Candidatus Vesicomyosocius sp. SY067_SCS001: one gene and its partner. Each later gene encodes a partner of the first gene's protein in a complex. Links are inferred from orthologs where the notes say so. Each region holds a gene or a part of one and is shown in the gene's direction. Other genes may lie near its edges.

Region 1 (7,790 bases):
TTTTGAGCCAGCGCGACCTGTACGACCAATACGATGTACATAATCTTCTGGTACATATGGTAAATCAAAATTAATAACATGGGGTAATTGATAAATTTCAATACCTCTTGCAGCAATATCGGTTGCCACTAATACGTTCACTTCGTGATTTTTAAATCCCAACAAAGCTCTTGTACGTGCACCCTGACTTTTATTGCTATGAATCGCAGTTGCTCTAATCTTTTTCTTTTCTAATTTATTGACAATGCGATTTGCACCATACTTAGTGCGACTAAATACTAGAACCTGACGCCAATTATGTTCTTGAATAAGATAAGTTAATAATGCATGTTTTTTGGATTTATCAACAGGATGAATCCATTGCTTTATTGCTTTAACAGTAGAATTTCTCGGAGTAGTTGATATTTCTACAGGATTGTTAACCAAACTTTTTGCTAATGTTAGAATCTTATTAGAAAAAGTAGCTGAAAACATAAGTGTTTGCTTTTTTGACGGTAAAAGCTTTAAAATTCTCTTAATATCGTTAATAAAACCCATATCTAGCATTCTATCCGCCTCATCAAATACAACTATTTCTAGCATGTCAAATTTTACAGAGTTTTGAGAATACAAATCTAATAACCTACCTGGTGTAGCGACTAAAATATCAACACCTGAACACAATTTTTTCATTTGTGGATTAATCTTCACACCACCAAACACTACACTTGATTTAAGAGGTAAATACTTACCATAAGTAATTACACTATCATTAACCTGTGTAGCTAATTCACGTGTGGGCGTTAGAATCAATGTACGAACCCGATTGGATTTTGTAGGTTTTTTTTTAGACAATATTTCAAGAATAGGTAAGGCAAAACATGCTGTTTTTCCAGTTCCAGTTTGGGCAGCTGCCATGACATCCTTACCATTTAAAATAGCAGGTATTGATTGACTCTGTATTGATGATGGCTTACTATACCCTTTCTGCTCAATAGCTTTAAGAATTGAATCAGATAAACCTAATTTAGAAAAACTCATAAAAATATTTTATATCCAAAGATAGAAATTTTACATGAGCATGCTATGCTAGATATATGAATAAATATCAAACTATTAAAAATTAATCTAGACTATTTCATATCGATACAACAATAAAATTGTGCACTAAATTAATTATTCACATAAAAATATAAAAAACCAACCACAATTTTAATAAATACCAATAACAATAGTATTGAACAAATTGTATATGAAAATAGATACACTTTAGATGTCTTCTTTTGGTGTACATGTTTTAATACTAAGTGCATGAAGCGTACCATTTACAATTTCTTTATTCATAATAGCAAGTACCATTTTTTGCCTAGCTAACAGCGACATACCTTCAAAAATTGGCGAAACGACCTTTGTTGAACAACTACAACCATCACCTTCCATAATAACTGTTGAATTTTCTATACCTGATTCAATTTTTTCCTTAATTTCTTCTAATGTCATAACTTATGCTCCAAATACTCCCTTAAGTACAAAGAAAAATAGAATAGACATGACTGCACCTGCTGGCAAGGTAATTAACCAAGATAAAAAAATTGTATTTATAACTCGCATATTAAGTGCAACCACACCTCTAGCAATACCAACACCCAACACCGCCCCTACTAAGACCTGTGTAGTTGATACAGGAATACCTGTTGATGAGGCTAAAACTACCGTTGTTGCAGCGGCTAATTCAGCAGCAAAACCACGAGAAGGAGTGAGTTCTGTAATTCCTTTGCCAATAGTTTTCATAACTTTAAATCCATAAGTCACAAAACCAAATATAATACCGCCGCCGCCAACCAGCAAAACCCATGAAGGTATAGCGCTCCTTGAGGTAATATCACCACCAGCTTCTACAATACTATAAACCGCAGCTAGTGGACCAATGGCATTAGCAACATCATTAGAACCATGTGCAAATGCCATAGCAGATGCGGTAATCACCATAAGCACAGCAAAAAGCTTTTCCATATTAGCATAATGAAAATCTTTATCATCCTTTGGATTTATCTTAATATTTCTCATAATAAAAGCAGCGATAACAGCTGCCAAAATACCAACTATAATTGCAATTATCAAACTTAAAGAAACATCTTTAGAGATATATTCTAAAGAGTCAATATGTTTAAGGCCTTTAAATTGCGTAACCAACGCAATAATAAAACCAACAAAAAATACATAAAATGGCAAATATCTCTTGGCATTCATCAACGGATCTTTAGTATCAATCACTAAGAATTGTAGACTTTTAAAGATAAAAACAGCAAGTGTGCCAGCAAGTACTGGAGATACTACCCAACTCATCACAATTTTAATTACTTTATCCCAAGCAACTGCATCAATACCAACACCTACTGCACCAAAACCAACAATAGCACCAACAATTGAATGCGTCGTAGAAACTGGCCATCCTAAAGATGAGGCAATCAATAACCACGCACCTGCTGCCAAGAGCGAAGCAAGCATACCATACACTAATAAGTGTGGATTATTAGTAAATAATACTGCATCTAAAATACCTTTACGAACAGTATCAGTTACTTCTCCTCCTGCAAGAATTGCACCAGAAAACTCAAAAATAACCGCAATAACAACTGCTTGTTTAAAGGTAATAGCAGCAGAACCAACCGAAGTACCCATGGCATTAGAAACATCATTAGCACCAATACCCCAAGCCATAAATAAACCAAACCCAATTGACAGCATAATAAAAATATCAGCATAATTTGCAATTATATCCATATATAGACTCCCTTATCTTGCTAACAGCACTTCTAGCCTTGAGCCAACTTTTTGAGCCGCATCTGCAAGCTCACCCAACCATTCCACAGTACGATAATAAAACATAACATCAACAGGTGGCAAGCTAGATTCTAGCGGAAATAATTCAGCACGAATTACGTGCTGAATTTTATCAGATTTACTTTCAAGTTCATTAACATCTTCAATAATAGAACTAATAATCTTACGCTCACGACTGCCAAATGCAGTTTCTAATAATTCATCTAATTCATTAACGGCTTTAAGTGCCTTAGCTGATGTTTTGATACAAACCTTAGTTAATTCTATAACATCACCAAAGATATTATCTGGTAAAATCATCTTGCGGTTAATCATCAAACCCGAAACATCTTTAGTGATATTGGCAATAGAATCTTGAATAAGTAATAAATCAAGTAAATCTCTACGTGAAAAAGGCATCATAAACATTGAAGACAAACTTAAACGTAGATTCTTTTTAAGAATATCTGCTTTGCCTTCTTTAATATCTATATAACTTTTAATTGTTTTAGCTTTTACCCAATTTTGTGTATGAATGGCAATCATAAAACCATTAAGTTCTGAAATGCAAGAATGCACTTGTATCATATGTTTCTGTAATGATCTAATGGGTGATTTACCAAATAGACCATCTATTATATTTTGAGCCATTTTGTTTTTTCTAGCATCTTTAGATGCGAATTTTCTATTAAAAAGACGAATTGTCAACCTTATTTTTAATATTTTTATAGGTGCTAAATTTATCTATTCTTCGTCATATAAAATACGTTGTCCTTCCCCTTCTAAATCATCAAACTGACCGTTCTTAACCCCTATTATTAAAATAATAACAAGAACAAAACCAACAAAAATCATACTTGGTACAAGCCAATAAATTACATCCATGTTTCTTCCTTATTTTTATCAAAAAAACAAAATTAATTGCCTTTCATTTTTTAATCTACTGATAAGAATTAATGCATCAATTACACTCATTATTAATAATAGTACATCAAATCTTACTCGTTTAAATTAAAAAAAATACCTATTTAAATTTATTTATATAACTAACTTAATATAAAAGTAGCAAAAGCTAGAAATGCTAGTATTTCTGCTATAATTTTAAACATTGTATATGAATAAATTTTAAACTAGAGTATGAACTTAGATTATCTTGATTTTGAACAACCTATTGCAGAACTAGAAGAAAAAATACAAACACTTGATAATATTAAAGGCAAAGCAAATATTAAAGATAAAGTAGATATTATTAATGAGATAAAGGCACTTAAATCCAAGAGTAATGCTTTAACCAAAAAAATATTCTCATCTTTAAGCGATTGGCAAATATCTCAACTAGCACGACACCCAAAACGCCTTTATACACTTGATTATATTTCTGATGTATTTGATGAATTCACAGAGTTGCATGGTGATCGTACTTATGGTGATGACCATGCTATTATTGGTGGTATTGCTACATTAGATAACCAACCAGTGATGTTTATTGGTCAACAAAAAGGACGAACTACCCAAGAAAAAATCAAATACAATTTTGGCATGCCTAGACCTGAAGGTTACCGAAAAGCCTTACGCTTAATGAAACTTGCTGAAAAATTTTCAATGCCTATTGTTACTTTTATTGACACACCTGGTGCTTATCCTGGTATTGGTGCTGAAGAACGTGGACAAAGCGAAGCAATTGCCAAAAATCTATTTGAAATGTCAACCCTTGCAACACCTATTATTTCAATAGTTATTGGCGAAGGTGGCTCTGGCGGAGCACTAGCTATTGGTGTAGCAGACACAATTATGATGTTTGAATACAGTATTTATTCTGTAATTTCTCCAGAAGGTTGTGCCTCTATTTTATACAAAGACGTAACTAAAGCAAACATTGCAGCAGAATCTTTAAAATTAACCTCAACCCATCTTAAAAAAGACAGGTTAATTGATGTAATTATTAAAGAACCATTAGGCGGCATCCACCGTAATCCTTCACAAACAAAAGCACTTTTAAAAGAAGTATTAACACGACAACTCAACAAAATTAAACAACTATCAATAGAACAATTGTTACAAAATAGACAAAAAAAACTCTTAGGTTTTGGAAAATTTAAAGACTAAAGATTTATTTCTTGAAGGTAAGAACATTGTCCTTGGTCTCAGTGGTGGCATTGATTCTATCGTACTTTTGCATTATTTAAACACATACTATCCCAATAAAATAAGAGTTATTCACTGTAATCATCATTTATCTCAATTTTGTAATAAATGGGATAAATTTTGCAAAACAACATGTTTAAATCTTAATGTTGTATACTTAAGCATTAATTTATCTTTTGATAATACATCTAACATCGAAGAACATGCACGTAAGAAACGTTATCGTTCATTATCTAACTTATTAAAAGAAAATGAAGTACTCTGTACGGCACATCATAAAAACGACCAAGCAGAAACATTACTTCTACAACTATTCCGTGGTAGTGGTAGTGCTGGATTAGCTGCTATGCCTAAAGAGAAGCCTCTAGGAAAAGGTATTCACTATCGCCCTTTTTTAACAATTAATAAATCTCAAATTAGTGATTATGCTAATAATCATAAATTAAACTGGATAGAAGATGACAGCAATAAAAATACTTATTTTAGACGTAATTTCTTACGTTTAGAAATTCTACCAAAATTATCTGAGGTATATAAAAATTTAACAGAAACACTTTCCAGAAGTGCACAAAACCAATCAGAAACCTTAAAACTTACACGCGAACTGGCCGATATTGATATTAAGACATATCACATTATCAATCGTACTAATCGAATCAATATAAGTCAGCTTATTAAACTTAGAATTCATAGAATTAAGAACATTCTCCGCTATCATCTAAACTTTCTTAATTTTTTAACGCCAAGTCATAAAATAATGCACCAAATTATTAAACTACTGCACGCAAAAGAGGGCACTAATCCACTGGTTAGTTGGAATGAGTACGAGGTTAGACGCTACCAAAATGAATTATATTTCATCAACAAAATCCTGCCAAAGGAGAACAAGTATTGCCCATTTTATGAGGAATTTAAAGACTTTCCAAATTTTTCAATTCGTTATCGACAAAAAGGTCAACGTATTAAATTACTAGGAAAAAAACACACCAAATCATTAAAAAAAGTATTACAAGAAGCTTGTATTCCACCTTGGGAACGAAACCAGTTAAAAATGTATTACATTAGTAATACATTATATGCCATTGAACGTATTGGTAAGGCCTATAGCGCTTAATATAAAGAATAAAAATTGCCAGTTTTAAATAAATAGTAGCATTTTTACTAATTTAGTAAGGATTATTAATCCCAATTTTTGCTAGAATTTTTCTTTCTAAGTTTGCCATTTTTTGTGCATCTTTAGTATCAATATGATCATAACCAAATAAATGCAACGTACCATGAACTGCCATATGCATGAAGTGATTATTAAAAGATTTATGCTGTTCAATAGACTCTTTTAAAACTACTTCTGTACATATCACAACATCTCCTAAAATATTTTCATCAATTTCAATCGGCAAATCACTTGGAAATGATAATACATTAGTAGATTTATCCTTGTATCGATAAACCTTATTAAGATTTTGAATTTCCGCCTTATCAACCAATCGAACTAATAACTCACTTTCACCATTTCCCAATTCTTTAACCACTCTTTGTAAAATACAACTTAAATCATCTTCATTAACAGATAAATCGTGAATACTATTTTGTATAATCACCATACTTAATATTAGATAAAATTATTATTTTATCAAAGCTCTATTACTTTGTCATTAATTATTGAAGTTGCTATACTATCATTGAGTAAAACCTTTAACTATCTATGTGATAACGAGGTGTCTGTTGGTGTACGTGTTAAAGTACCACTTGCACGAAAAAAAGTAATTGGCATTGTATTAGATATTAAAGATAAAAGTAGATATAACGAAACAAATTTCCAAAAAAAAAGAGAAGATACACTAGGGTATAAACTTAAATCTGTTGAAGAAGTACTAGATAAAATACCAATTTTAGACAAATCAATTTTAGATCTTTTGTTATGGTCAGCTAATTATTACCATTATCCAATTAGCAAAGTTATTTCATCTACATTACCTAAGAAATTACTTTTAGGTAAAGAAGCAAAAATTAAAAAAATCATAGATTTACCAAATAAACTACAACAGCCAGACTTTCAACCAACAGATGAACAAAATATTGCTATCGAACAAATTTTGAAATCAACCAATCAATATCACGCTTTTTTACTCCATGGTGTGACTGGTAGTGGTAAAACTGAAGTATATTTACACATTATCCAATCAATGATTAACCAAAAGAAACAAGTATTGGTATTGGTTCCGGAAATTGGTCTAACGCCACAAATGATTACACATTTTAAAACACGCCTAAAAACACGCGTAATAGCAATCCATTCGCAACTTAATGAGACTCAAAAACTAGACGCTTATCTTATGGCTAAAAACGGTGATGCTAACGTGATACTTGGTACAAGAAGTGCTATTTTCACACCTATATCAAATTTTGGTTTAATTATTATTGATGAGGAACATGATAACTCGTTTAAGCAGCAGTCAAGTTTTCGATATTCTGCTAGAAATTTAGGTTTTATCAGAGCTCAACAATCTAATATACCATTGGTCTTAGGTACAGCAACGCCTTCATTAGAATTATTAAAAAATGCGATGGATAAGAAAATCACACGCATCACACTAACTAAACGTGCAGGTGGTGCAACTTTACCCAAGGTAAGTCTGATTGATATGCGCAGTAATACTAACGGTGTATTGTCTAAAATGCTAATTGAAAAAATCAAGCAATATTTATCCATTAACAAACAAGTTATGTTGTTTGTTAACCGCCGAGGTTATGCACCTATCTATTACTGTACACAATGTAACTGGAAAGCACAATGTAACCATTGTGATTTAACAATGGTTTATCATCGCTATATCAATCGT
Region 2 (7,548 bases), 840 kb from region 1 along the record:
AGCAGTTGCAACCTAAGGTTGCTTATGTAATTAGTAAAGGTGAGGAACAAATTACCCCAGTAAGTTTAATTAAAATAAGTGATACTGTCTTAATTAAACCTGCAGGGCGCATAGCTGTAGATGGAATTGTTTTGTCAGGCAATAGTGAAGTAGATGAGTCACTATTAACAGGCGAGTCTTTATTGATTAGAAAACAATCTGGTGATAAGGTGTTTGCTGGTTCAATTAATGCTAGTGGGAGTTTGATAATCAAAGTAACTAAAACTTTAAGGAACTCAGCTTTGGGACAAATTGTGAGTTTAGTTGAAACTACTAAATATAATAAAAGCTCAATTATTTGTATGCTTGATAAAATTATTCCTTATTTTGTTGTCATGACAATCTTATTGGCAATAGTGACCTTTATTTATTGGTATCCATATGATTTTGATTTGGCATTATTAAGTGCTACTAGTGTACTAATTATCACTTGTCCTTGTGCATTTGGTTTAGCTACACCAATGAGTGTTGCAGTTGCAAGTGGTGTAGCGATTAAAAAAAAAATACTCATTAAAAACAGCAATGCGTTGGAAGTATTAGATAAAGTGGATTGGGTAGTTTTTGATAAAACTGGAACTCTTACTAGAGGTAAATTTAGTATTAGCCACATTGAAACTGTGATTGATAAAACAAGTTTTATCAATATCATGAGAAGTATTGAAAGGTATTCTGAACATCCATTAGCTAAGGCAATTGTTGATATTGATTTTGTTAGTAAATATTTAGAAGTTAGTGGATTTTACGCTGACTATGGGCAAGGAGTTAGTGGTATTATTGATCAACAACGGTATACAATTGGTAATCTATCTTATGTGGATATTCATCATAAGGTAAATACTGATTTATTAAATAAATCTATTATATTAGAGGAACAAGGCGCTAGTTGTATTTGGTGTGCCACTGAATCTAAAGTGTTGGGGTTTGTTATTTTACAGGATAAGATTAAATTAGATGCTGCTAAGGTTGTTAATCAGCTTAGATCTATAGGCAAGCAAGTTAGTATATTAAGTGGTGATAGTAAAATAGTGACTCAATCGATTGCCTCAGAGTTAGGTATTGAACATATAATTTCGCAAGCCTTACCAAAAGATAAAGCTAATTATATAAAACAATTACAACAAAGACATATAGTACTTATGGTAGGTGATGGAGTGAATGATGCTCCTGCTCTTGTTCAGGCTGATGTTAGTATTGCTATTGGTTCAGGTAGTGATGTATCGGTTAATAGTGCAGACTTGATTATCTTAGAACCTACAATTAACCCAATCATTGATCTGATTAACTTGGCAAAGCATACTAATAGTATTATTAGACAAAATATTATTTTTGCATTATTGTATAATACTTTTATGATACCATTGGCTATGATGGCAAAGGTTACGCCATTATTTGCAGCTATTGTTATGCCTATTAGTTCATTAATTGTGATTGTTAATGCAGCGCGTCTAAGAAACAATTAAAAATAGTATTTTTATGAGTTTCAAACAGTATATAATAAATCTCCATTAATTTTACGATTTTAGAAAATAGTTAATATTAATATGAAAACAAGCATTCATCCTAATTATAATGACGTTCAGGTTATTTGTTCATGTGGCAATACCTTTAAGACTCGTTCAACTATTGATAAGAAGGAGTTGCATTTGGATGTATGCTCTAGTTGTCATCCTTTTTATACAGGTAAGCAAAAAATTATGGATAGTGCAGGACGTGTTGAGAAATTTAAATCACGCTATGCTAGTTTTAAAAGATAAGAAGACAAAAGTCAATAAAAAGCCACGAGAGTGGCCTTTTTTATGAGTGTTTACTTTTTTTATATTTAAAGCGTATGTCATTTGATTATATTAATGCCTTATTAAAAAAACCCACCTCACGTACGCCTATTTGGATAATGCGTCAAGCGGGGCGTTATTTGCCAGAGTATCGTGCAACACGTGCAAAAGCTGGAGATTTTCTAACGTTATGTAAATCACCAGAGTTGGCTTGTGAGGTTACGATGCAGCCTATTGATCGATTTGACTTAGATGCAGCTATTTTATTCTCAGATATTTTAACGATTCCTGATGCAATGGGTTTAGGTTTGTATTTTATGGAAGGTGAAGGGCCAAAATTCAGAAATCCAATTAAAAATCTGAAAGATATTAAAAAAATATCTACTGACCTTAATAACGATTTAAGTTATGTTTTCGACGGGGTTTCAACCATTAAAAAATCATTGAATAATCGTATACCTTTGATTGGATTTAGTGGCAGTCCATGGACTTTGGCGACTTATATGATTGATGGTGGAGGTAGAGTCTTTGCTAGTACTAAAAAAATGCTATTTAATGATCCAGAAGCGTTACACTTATTGTTAATGAAGTTGACACAAAGTGTGATTGCTTATCTTAATCAACAGATCGTATCAGGCGTAGATAGTGTAATGGTTTTTGACACTTGGGGGGGTGTATTATCTGCACACAATTATTTAGATTTTTCATTATATTATATGGCAAAAATAGTTAAAGGTGTTAAAGCCCAACATCCAAATATTCCCATTACGTTATTTAGTAAAAATGGTGGTAAGTATTTAACGCATATTGCTGATACAGGATGTGATGGAGTAGGTATAGATTGGACAGTAGAACTTTATCAAGTGCAACAAGAAGTGGGTAATAAAGTTGCTATTCAGGGTAATCTTGATCCAGCTGTTTTGTATGCTACACCTGAAGTAATTGAACGTGAAGTTCAAAAAGTATTGTCACAATTTAAAGGAGATACAGGTTATATTTTTAATCTTGGTCATGGCATTACCCCTGATGTTGATCCTGAAAATGTAAAGGTATTGGTTGATTATGTGCATACATTTAGTAAGGAATGTAGATAATATGTCGCGTCTTAGTAGAGTATTTCTTAATTCATCTAAAAATCATAAGGTATTTATCCCATTCATTACTGCAGGTGATAGTGGACTTGATAATACCTTTGAGTTGATGCAGGTGTTAGTTAAAAATGGTGCAGATGTGATTGAACTTGGTGTGCCATTTTCAGATCCGATGGCTGATGGTCCTGTTATTTCTAGGTCATATGAGCGGGCGGTAAAGGATGGCGTTAGTTTATTTGATGTATTTACTGTGGTTAAGAAATTTAGACAAATCAATGATACAACAGCCATCGTGTTGATGGGTTATTTAAATCCGATTGAAGTTTTTGGTTATCAATCTTTTGCCAATGCTGCTAGTGAAAGTGGTGTTGATGGTGTATTGGTGGTGGATATGCCACCAGAAGAAGCCTATGGCTTAAAGCAAATCTTGGATGGTGTTGGAATTAATTTTATATTTTTGGTTGCGCCAACGACAATGGATGAGCGTTTGGTATTTTTAGCTACTATTGCCTCAGGCTTTATTTATTTTGTTTCCCTTAAGGGTGTAACGGGTGCAGAATATTTGGATATTAATCTGGTTAAAACATATATTTTAAGAATTCGTCAAGCAATTGATCTGCCTATTGGAGTAGGATTTGGTATTAAAGATGCAATAAGTGCAAAGATGGTGGCTGAATATGCTGATGCAGTTATTGTAGGTTCGTCATTAGTTGTATTGGTTGAGAGATATGCGAATGATAGAACTAAAATGTTAACAAGTGTTGGGTATTTGGCAAATGAGATTTCTACCATAATTAAATAGTTAAAATAAGGAAAAGAGTATGAGTTGGTTGGAAAAAATTTTACCTTCTATTACTAGTGTAGTGAAAAAAGATATTCCCAAAGGTTTGTGGAGTAAGTGCCCTAAGTGTGAAACCACGCTTTATTCAGAAGAGTTAAAAACATTGAATTATGTTTGCCCTAAGTGTGATTATCATATTCGTCTTACTGCTAGGGCTCGTATTGATGGATTTTTAGACAAGAAAGGACAGGAAGAAGTTGCTGCTAATTTGAGTGCAGTTGATCCTCTAAAGTTTAAAGATCAAAAAAAATATAAAGACCGTTATTTACAAGCGCAAAGGATTACCCATGAAAAAGATGCGCTTGTAGTTAAAATAGGAACACTCAACGGTATAAAGGTTGTGGTTGTAGCTTTTGAATTTAAGTTTATGGGTGGTTCTATGGGCTCTGTTGTCGGTGAAAAGTTTGTTCGCGCTGCAAAAATAAGCATTAAAACTAATATACCACTGATTTGTTTTTCAGCCTCAGGTGGTGCGCGTATGCAGGAAGGTCTTTTTTCGTTAATGCAGATGAGTAAAACAGCTTTAATAATTAAATTACTAAGTGATATAAAAGTACCTTTTATTTCGATTTTGACTGATCCAACTATGGGTGGTGTTTCTGCTAGTTTTGCTATGCTGGGAGATATTAATATTGCTGAACCAAGTGCATTGATTGGGTTTGCTGGCCCTAGAGTGGTTAAACAAACAGTACGTGAAGCATTGCCAGAAGGTTTTCAGCGTAGTGAATTTTTGTTAGACAAAGGTGCGATTGACATGATTGTGCATCGTTCTGAGTTACGTACTCAAGTACATAGAATATTAAGCGCTATGACGTTTAATAATGACTAAATACAAAATCTTTTATAAATTTAGTCATGCAAATGGTACTTTGATTGATGAGTCTTGGGATGATCCACTTGAATTTGAACTGGGTGATGGTCAGTTAGATTTTTGCTTAGAGTTATGTGTTATTAACGCTCAAGTTGGAAAACTGCAAACTTTCCTTTTAAGTGCATCAGAAGCATTTGGTAATGAACTAGAAGAGGCCTTTCAGACTATGAAACGTTTAGATTTCCCACAAACTATGATGATTGAGTTAGATTCTGTTATTGAATTCAAAACTCCTATAGGAGATTCTTATGTAGGCTGTATTGATAAAATTAAGAATGATGATATTACCGTTAATTTTAATCATCCACTGGCTGGTAATGATGTCTCCTTTCAGGTAAAAATACTTCAAAAACAATGAAAGTTTTATTGGCAAATCCACGTGGATTCTGTGCTGGTGTTGACCGTGCAATTGAAATTGTGGAGTGTGCGTTAAAGTTGCATGGCGCACCAGTATATGTTCGTCATGAGGTGGTACATAATAAATTTGTAGTTGATGGGCTAAAGAATAAAGGTGCTGTTTTTGTTGAGAATATTGCTGATGTGCCTAATAATCAAGTAGTTATTTTTAGTGCACATGGTGTATCAATTGCAGTACGTAGGCAAGCACAAAATATAGGCGCAATTATTTATGATGCTACCTGTCCTTTGGTTACTAAGGTGCATAAAGAAGTTGCTAGAAAACAAAAACAAAATTATCAGGTGATTTTAATTGGTCATAAAGGTCATCCAGAGGTTGAGGGTACGTTAGGGCAATCTAGTGAGAATAATTGTATTCAATTAGTGGAAACAATTGAAGATGTCGAGCGTTTAAATTTATCAAAAAATATGTCATTTTCTTATACAACACAAACTACACTTTCAATTGATGATACTCAACTTATTATAGATTGTTTAAAATTAAGAATTCCTACTATTGACATGCCTAAGAAAGATGATATTTGTTATGCAACGCAAAATCGTCAAGATGCAGTTAAAATTTTGATGCAATTTTCTAGTATATTGTTGATATTAGGTTCTAGTAATTCATCCAATTCAAATCGTCTTAGAGAAATTGCTGAAAAAATAGGTATTCCTGCCTATCTAATTGATGGTATTGATGATATTGATGAATTATGGTTTAAAGGTGTTGATACAATAGGCGTAACTGCAGGTGCTTCTGCGCCAGAAGTTATAGTTCAAGAAGTTGTTGATTTTTTACGAGATAAGGGTGTAACTAAAGTTATTGAAGTGAGTGGCGTAAAGGAAAATATTCATTTTCCAGTACCAAAAGAATTAAGATAGTAACTTTTATTTATCATAGACATATCAAGTTAATTGAATATTTTAAAAATAGAAAGAAAAAAATAATATGACAAAAATAGCATTAATTTGTGGCTCTTATGCTTTTGATAGTATCATGGTGTTTCATGATCATTTTAATAACCATATTTTACCAGATAGAGTACATATGCTAAATGTATCATTTTTAGTGTCAACTATGCGTAAAGAGTTTGGCGGTTGTGCTGGTAATATTGCTTATAACTTACATTTATTAGGAGCTAAATCAGTGCCAATGGCAACAGTTGGCACTGACTTTACACCTTATTTAGCATGGATGAAAAAGTGTCATATGAATACCGCATATATTAAAATTATCGAAGATCAATATACAGGTCAGGCATTTATTACCACTGATATGAGCGACAATCAAATTACTATTTTTCATTCTGGTGCGATGGATCAGTCGCACCAGAATAAGGTATCTGATGTTGGTATGGTTGATATTGGTATTGTGTCCCCTGATGGACGTACTGGAATGATTGAACATGCGGAACAATTTAAGCAGTTAAATATCCCATTTATTTTTGATCCAGGTCAGGGTATGCCAATGTTTTCAGGTGAAGAGTTAATCAATTTTATTGAACAATCTAGTTATGTGGTAGTGAATAGCTATGAATCACAAATGTTACAAGATAGAACTGGACTAAATTTGGAGAATATTGCTATAAAAGTAAAGGCGCTCTTTATCACTAAAGATATACAAGGTTCAGAGATTCATACTGAAGGAAAAGTAATCAATATTACTCCTGTTAAAGTAGATGTTTCTCAAGATCCAACAGGTTGTGGAGATGCTTATCGTGCAGGACTTTTATATGGTTTAATGAATAATATGGATTGGAAAACTATAGGACAACTGGCAGGTTTACTTGGTGCTATTAAAGTTACACATTTAGGCGCTCAAAATCACCAATTTGATATGGGTTATATTGAAAAATATTATCAAGATAACTATGGAGAGTTATTATAATCAAATTAATTTAACATTTTTAATAAATATTCTATTAATTTGATTCGTCTAATATTTTTGGGCATTTGTTCTTTGATAATTAATTGATTTTGATCTTTTAGCTGATATTTTTTTGATTGTTTTTGGATAAGGTTAGTGATTTTTATAGGATCAATGGTGTTTTTTTTGTTAAAGGTAATGATAGCTTTATCTTCATAAAGGATTATTTTATTAATCCCAATTATTTGTGAAAAGAGTTTCAGTTTGGTATTGTAAAGTAAGTTCTTAGTTGAATCTGGCAATAGACCAAAACGATCAATCATCTCAATTTTCAAGGCTTTAAGTTCATTGTTGTTTTGACAATTAGCAATGCGTTTATAAAGCACAAGCCGTTCATGAACATCAAAAATATAAGTTTCTGGAATAATTGATGGTAAGCCAGAATCAATTTGTACTTCATGGTTAATTGGATCATTAAGGTTAATTTTTTTACCAGAGTGCATGGCATCAATGGTGCGTTTCAATAAATCATGGTAAAGGTTAAAACCAATTTCTCTGATTTGTCCAGATTGATTATCTCCGAGTAAATCACCTGCACCACGAATTTCAAGATCGTGATTAGCCAACACAAACCCAGAACCAAGTTTTGTTAAAGACTTAATTACATC

What was found. Proteins that work in one complex are often made in the same cells at the same time.
Region 2: the proteins of HUW60_RS00615 (region 1) and accD are in contact, whole or in part, in a solved structure (PDB 8UXZ), measured with the Escherichia coli proteins. The link is inferred for Candidatus Vesicomyosocius sp. SY067_SCS001 from one-to-one orthologs.

The regions. Positions count from the first base shown.
Region 1 is NZ_CP054877.1:134,118-141,907, reverse strand. Bases 2,958-5,923 are described here. They hold HUW60_RS00615 (acetyl-CoA carboxylase carboxyltransferase subunit alpha), read left to right. Parts: upstream 2,958-3,939; coding sequence 3,940-4,908; downstream 4,909-5,923. Other genes in these bases: tilS (tRNA lysidine(34) synthetase TilS), read left to right, coding at 4,889-5,923; ccoS (cbb3-type cytochrome oxidase assembly protein CcoS), read right to left, coding at 3,547-3,687; HUW60_RS00625 (TIGR00153 family protein), read right to left, coding at 2,958-3,453. In the rest of the region: HUW60_RS00640 (DEAD/DEAH box helicase), read right to left, coding at 1-1,020; HUW60_RS00635 (BolA family protein), read right to left, coding at 1,249-1,479; HUW60_RS00630 (inorganic phosphate transporter), read right to left, coding at 1,483-2,763; more of HUW60_RS00625, read right to left, coding at 2,776-2,957; more of tilS, read left to right, coding at 5,924-6,061; rRNA maturation RNase YbeY, read right to left, coding at 6,114-6,551; replication restart helicase PriA, read left to right, coding at 6,597-7,790. UniProt on the Escherichia coli protein: Component of the acetyl coenzyme A carboxylase (ACC) complex. First, biotin carboxylase catalyzes the carboxylation of biotin on its carrier protein (BCCP) and then the CO(2) group is transferred by the carboxyltransferase to acetyl-CoA to form malonyl-CoA.
Region 2 is NZ_CP054877.1:974,983-982,530, reverse strand. Bases 2,869-5,647 are described here. They hold accD (acetyl-CoA carboxylase, carboxyltransferase subunit beta), read left to right. Parts: upstream 2,869-3,723; coding sequence 3,724-4,572; downstream 4,573-5,647. Other genes in these bases: ispH (4-hydroxy-3-methylbut-2-enyl diphosphate reductase), read left to right, coding at 4,969-5,647; HUW60_RS04670 (FKBP-type peptidyl-prolyl cis-trans isomerase), read left to right, coding at 4,565-4,972; trpA (tryptophan synthase subunit alpha), read left to right, coding at 2,907-3,704; hemE (uroporphyrinogen decarboxylase), read left to right, coding at 2,869-2,905. In the rest of the region: HUW60_RS04695 (heavy metal translocating P-type ATPase), read left to right, coding at 1-1,499; rpmE (50S ribosomal protein L31), read left to right, coding at 1,581-1,793; more of hemE, read left to right, coding at 1,868-2,868; more of ispH, read left to right, coding at 5,648-5,895; HUW60_RS04660 (carbohydrate kinase family protein), read left to right, coding at 5,963-6,901; mfd (transcription-repair coupling factor), read right to left, coding at 6,907-7,548.